DNA from 2 places in the Peribacillus sp. genome. Region 2 is predicted to be linked to the other one. Evidence: riboswitches for the same ligand, from Rfam matches in the RefSeq annotation. Region 2 holds a riboswitch; the other holds the start of a gene.

Region 1 (3,158 bases), on a different contig from region 2:
AACAGCGGGCCGAGGAGGATAAATAGATAAAATCACCTGCTTTTAATATTCATCTTATTAGACATAACTGACCTAGTTTTAACTGATCAAATAAAACGAACTAGAGAGAGTTAACTTCTTCTATTTGCTGGTCGGTCAGCTGCCAGAACTCAATATAATCACCTCAAAAAAACTAGTTACACATACGATATGCATTTACTATAAACAACCGAAACAATTCAAGCCAATGATGTTTAAAAAATTTAATCAATCGATTGATTAAATAATTTTTCATAAAAAAGAGCCCTTCCACTTAGAGGACTCCACTCATCTCTATTTATTTCTTTTTACTAATCGCCTTCCAAAATTCGGCTGCAAGCACTTTATATCCAGAATCACTCAAATGAATATTCGTCTTATTTGGAAGGTATTTTTTATAATTCTTAGCAATCGCTTTGTCAGTCGCCACAAATGTATCACCATTTTCTGTAGCTGCTGACTTAATTTGCGTATTAAGCCCTGTTAGCAGCGGCATTAAAGCAGCTTGCTGTTCAGCTGGATAATAGGGGAAACAATTATAGTAACCCATTACATAAACCTTTACCTTCGGATTAAGGCCGTCAATTGTTTTAAGTATTTTATTCAGATTAGTAGAAACAGCGACAAGTGCTTCCGGTGCTTTCGAAGGATCCGTATTTATCTTGGCAAGTAAATCATTTGCCCCGATATCAATGGTAATATGAGTAGCGCTTTTAATTTCCTTCCTGATTTTCTTGCTTTTCGTTACATCTAGCAGAAGACGATCCGATGTATAACCTGGTACGCTGAAATTATCAAAGTCAGCTAATTTATACTTTTTTGCCACAAATGAATCAGCAATATAATCAACGTACCCATAATCCAAATAGCCATTCGGTGACAGCCCTGCTGCTAACGAATCCCCTAATGCCACATATTCAACCTTTACTGGTGCAGGAGCTTTTTTTGCTGAAGCACTAAATGGCACACCGACTACTAGAGACATGGCTAACAAGATACTTGCAGTTTTCTGTTTCCGATTCAAAATAATTCCCCCTTGATAATTTTTGACTTCACTAGTTCAAATTCCGTGTTTATATCGAAAATCCTTCTTAGGTCTAAAGTAATTTTTTCGACATTCAATTGACAAATTCAATTTTATTTATTAGAATAATCAAAATACTATTTATACAATAAAAACATATCTCTTATCCAGAGAGGTGGAGGGACTGGCCCGACGAAACCTCAGCAACCACACGTAGTGATGGTGCTAATTCCAGCAAAGCTTAGCTTTGGACGATAAGGGGAGGTGTCTTTTCTTACAAAAGCCCTCTTCTTAGGAAGAGAGTTTTTTTGTATAGAAAAGGAGAGTTTATCGATGAAAAATAATAAGACCTTTTTAACCGTGGATGAATACTTAGATCTTTACCTATTTGCAAAAGATCTTGGTGATATTCATTGGCAAAATGAAATAATTGAACAACTAAAAAATCATAATCAGAAAACAGATAAAACCTGGGAGATTCAGGCTCTATGGGAGTCCTTTGAGCGGGTAAATAATAAAATACTGGCTCTTTACAAAGAACTGCGAAATGATTCAGCCATCTCAGAAGTAATAGGAGAAAAGCTCTGGACTTTAAAACAACAGCGTATGGAAATCAGCCGGGAAATCCGCTGTCTAGAGGGTAAAACGTTCATAACTAACTAAAAAAAGATGGAGTATCTCGTTAATGAGATACTCCATCTTTTTTTATGCGTTAACCTTCATAGCTGACATCATTTGCATCATGGTTGAAATCATTTCATCACACTCTTGCATTTTCATCATCATTTCTTTCATATCCATACCCATTTCGTCATTCATTTCCATGCCTTGCATTCGAGTCATCATCATTTTCATACCATTCATTTCTGTCATCATTCTTTCCATTGACATCTTCATCATCATACTCATCGTCATGTTTTCCATTTCCATTCCTCCATTACGGTTTTTTTAAACTAATAGGATCTGGATGTACAGCACTTGTCCTACTTCATCTACTTTAAGTATATACCCAAATAAACTGTATTTTAAAAATTATTTAAATAATTTATTTTCTAAATCATTAACGAACTGTCTGTATCTTTTAAAACCCTTATGTATCAATGGTTTAACCAATTTAATCAATCGATTGATTAAATAAAAATAAATCTTTTAATAAATAAAAAATGGCAGAAACTCCTATTAGTTTTTAAATAAATGAGCAGAATAGAAAGAGTGGGTATTTTATCAATCATTTTACTTAATAGCGAAACTTATAAGAATATGTAACGTACTAATAGTAGAAAGGGGGTGTTTTTTTGCAGTACTTCTTTTTTTTCGGTGTAGTCTGTATCATTATCTCCGGTATATCAGTTGGGGCATGGACGACGCCTCAACAGCAAAGAGATACATTCAACAATGAAACAACCACATACCGAAGATCCAGAACAAGAATAGCGATTTATTCTGGATTTTTAGGCATCCTTTCTCTAGCCATAAGCGGAATGTTGTATTTTAAAAATACAATATGATTCTCAGGTTATTTATATCGTTTTTTAGGCTGTTGAGAAAGAGTCGGCAGCCTTTTGATTTTTTCCCTCAACCCTTGTAACTGTGTATCAGTAAATCTGCAATTTGTTATAATCCTTTCAAAAAAACCCTTTCTCTGGATCCAGGGAAAGTGCGTTCTAAATGAACCCTTCTTTAAACTTCTTCTTGACGTGATTTTTATGCGTTGTATAATTAAGAGTTTTAATTATCGCATTGCTATATTTGTATAATAAACAAGAAGAGGAGAATTCATTATGTGGTTTATTTTTGCTCTGCTCACAGCACTTGCATGGGGCGGCGCGGATCTATTTTATAAAAAAGGAACAGATAGTAATGATAAGTTCAGCCATATTAAAATCATCATTATGGTCGGCTTGGTTATGGGTTTGCATGCAACAGGGTATCTTTTATTCAAAGGATTGACTTTTAATCCTATGGATTTAATCACTTATTTACCTGTATCAGGACTCTACATTTTGTCGATGGCAATTGGTTATATCGGGTTACGATATTTGGAACTTTCGATTGCTTCGCCTATCCAAAACTCCTCTGGAGCCGTTACGGCAATCCTAATTTTTATCTTTTTCAC
Region 2 (3,158 bases):
GCCTGTTTTCCGCTGTCATTCAGAAAAAAACGTTCAATATTATCACTTTGACCATTTTGAACAAAGCTAATTACCGGTGTCCCGGCATTATCTATCCATTTTTCAATATCTATGTATAAATCCTTTAAATTTTGCTGCTGTTCTGGGTTATCTGCCAATAAATCTGACAGCTCTGCATAAACATTATCAAAATCTTTTTTCCCATTATAATACGGCTCTAAGTATTCTTCATCATGAGTAATCACATAGCCGCGCTGACCAGATTCCATATTTAGCAAACTAGTTTCAATTTGGCTGGCTAACTCATGAACCTGTAGGTCATGTGCTACGATAAAATCAAGTTCTTTCTGAAGAGAGGAGATTCTGCTGCTCACTAAAACCAGAGCGATTCCAAGGCAAACAATAACTAAAAAATAACCTAAACTTATTTTAGAACGAATCGAAAATCTGTGGTCTTTAAACATCCTAGTCCGCCTCTCAGGAATACTTTTTTCTGGCCTCCATCTTTCGCATTTCAAAAGAAATCAGTCAAAATCCTGAAATTCAATATGTTTAATTATACCACAAATAACGGATAATGGAATGAGTTGAATGGGGGATAAGTACTGTCATAAATTCGAAATTTAGACTAATTCGAAGAAACGAGAGAAGGTTGGTAACTCGGAGAGAAAGTGTTTAGCAAATAATCCAGCTCTTGACTTGCCTGAACAGTCAGGGTGCTTGTATAGCCGTAATCTTCTGCCAACTGTATCATTTCCTTGCGTTTTTCTTCAATGATAAGATGAGACGACTTCGTTGCCATATTGAACCTCCTTTTCTTTTTTTTAACAATAACCTAATAATAAAATCATTCACAAATTAAATCAATAAGAAAATAAAAATATTTGTTTTTTCGCTAAAGCGTCTACTATTCACAATGTAAACAGAGAAAAAAGAAGGTTCATTTCTATCTCATGTGGATAGTAAGAAATGACCTCCTTTTTATTTTACTCTGCAAAGCTAGGTACTCACAGAATTAATAGTCGGTGCCGCTTCGTTGATTTTAGCAAGTGAAAATTCATCTTCAAGTACTTTTATTGTTGCATCATATAAATGCTTTTCATCAGATGTTTTATATACGCCCCGCTTAAGTAGTTCTTCAATTAACAGAGCTTTTCTGGTTTCTATTGTTTTTAATAATTCGGTCAAGCTGTTTGGCTCCTTCCAAAAACATGTATGCATAGCGCCAACGTTTATATACCATCTACATACACATTCTAAACATATTTCATGAACACTAAATATAAAAGCCCCTTCTAAAATAAGAAGAGGCTGACATTCGTATCGGCTTCTCTTATCTTTCAAGCCAAAGGCTTGTTGGATTTGGCACAGTTCCCGGGTACGGGTCTGCTGCCGAGGTATCACAGGGCCAAGTCCCTCCACCTCTCTAGATAAGAATATTAATTTATATTTGTAGTTTATGATGTACTTGACAATATATACCTTCTTTAAATAATTGTCAAATAATTTATTTTAAATAAGTTACTTAATCCTTGAGCACTGTGTTTTTCGTTTCTTTACCAAAAAAGAGCACGACAGCAGCCCCAACTACAATGGCTATAGTAAAAATGGTGAATATGATTGAGATATCTTTACCTGCTGCAACTAAATAGCCGACTAAAAGCGGTCCTAAAATGCCGCCGATTCTTCCTGCTGCAGCTGCCATCCCCGAACCCGTTCCCCTGATGGAGGTGGGATACTGCTCTGGGGTGTAAGCATATAACCCGCCCCAAGCACCTAAATTAAAGAAGGAAAGCATAATACCAGATGTGAGCAACAAGGGTAGTTCCTCAGCTGTTCCAAAGAAATATGCACTGACTGCCGTACCTAATAAGTAGGTAACAAGCACGAATTTCCGTCCATATTTTTCAATAAACCATGCTGCAGTAAAATAACCCGGAAGCTGAGCCAGTGTCATGATTAACACATACTCAAAGCTCTTGATCATACTAAACCCTTTCATAACCATGACACTCGGCAGCCATAGGAACATTCCATAATAAGAAAAGACCACACTGAACCAAAGAATCCATAAAACAAGTGTCTGTTTAGCATACTCTTTAGCCCAAACACTTTTCATATTCTGTAAAATAGAAGGTTTCTGTTTTCTCTCTAATGCTGTATACCTAGGCGAATCAGGAAGATTCAAACGTAAATATAATGCATATAGTGCCGGTACAGCACTTAAGAGCAACGCAATCCTCCATCCATAGGCAGGAATGATAAAATAAGAAATCAAGGCCGCGATTAACCAACCTGCAGCCCAAAAGCTTTCAAGCAGTACAACTACTCTTCCTCGTTTATCGGCTGAAACACTTTCAGAAACAAGCGTTGATGCAACAGGCAGTTCTCCGCCTAATCCCATTCCAATCAGCAAGCGAAGAAGTAAAAATAACGCTAACGATGTTGTAAAGGCTGATAATCCACTTCCTATTGAAAATAGCAGCAAAGTAATAATAAACACATTCTTCCGGCCAACCCGATCAGCCATAGCCCCAAATACTAGGGCACCAATTGCCATTCCAATAGAATTAATGCTTCCAATCCACCCAACTTGTTCAGTCGTTAAACTCCATTCCTTCTGCAAGGCTACAATAATAAATGATAGCATCCCTACATCGAGGGCATCAAACATCCAGCCAAGACCAGCAATACCCAATAACTTACGATTTGATAGCGTTTTCGTTTTCTTTGCCATATTTTCCTCCTGAGACGTCAAAACCTTGCAATTTTTTATAAATTCACAATACAGGTATATTTTAACACCACTTTACACCTGTATACAACTCTTTACTCACCTCAGAGATAAATGGCGAAACAGCCCCGATGGAAACTAAGCAAAGCTCATGCATGGCTCTTGTGCACGATGTGTAAAAAAGGTTACGTTCCCTTTCTAAGTAATATCGATCCCTCGAAGCATTCAGAATAATCACCGCATCAAACTCAATGCCCTTTGCTAGATACGTCGGAATCACAAGGAGCCCATCTTCAAATTCAGACTTACCTTTCTTAATAAGTTTGATCTCCAATTTACTCTTTAATTTCTGATAAACACCTTCACTTTCCGCAGCTGTCTTTCCTATTAAAGCTATGTTTTGATAGCCAAGGCTTTGTAAATG

What was found. Region 2 has a riboswitch for S-adenosylmethionine ahead of fbpA (Fur-regulated basic protein FbpA). Riboswitches for the same ligand answer to the same signal wherever they lie in the genome.
Region 1: linked by a shared signal. The riboswitch ahead of AC52RT_RS09365 (hypothetical protein) and the one ahead of fbpA (Fur-regulated basic protein FbpA) in region 2 are both predicted to bind S-adenosylmethionine.

What each region holds. Positions count from the first base shown of each region.
Region 1 is NZ_JAZVJO010000293.1:2,675-5,832, reverse strand. It holds gene AC52RT_RS09370 (GDSL-type esterase/lipase family protein) at 317-1,042, opposite strand; SAM riboswitch class I at 1,203-1,303, shown strand; gene AC52RT_RS09365 (hypothetical protein) at 1,376-1,705, shown strand; gene AC52RT_RS09360 (hypothetical protein) at 1,748-1,966, opposite strand; gene AC52RT_RS09355 (DUF5316 family protein) at 2,338-2,550, shown strand; gene AC52RT_RS09350 (EamA family transporter) at 2,824-3,158, shown strand, end outside.
Region 2 is NZ_JAZVJO010000470.1:2,033-5,190, forward strand. It holds partial or broken gene AC52RT_RS15545 (CHASE3 domain-containing protein) at 1-464, opposite strand, end outside; gene AC52RT_RS15550 (Spo0E family sporulation regulatory protein-aspartic acid phosphatase) at 629-802, opposite strand; gene fbpA (Fur-regulated basic protein FbpA) at 1,000-1,188, opposite strand; SAM riboswitch class I at 1,331-1,437, opposite strand; gene AC52RT_RS15560 (MFS transporter) at 1,526-2,776, opposite strand; partial or broken gene helD (RNA polymerase recycling motor HelD) at 2,799-3,158, opposite strand, start outside.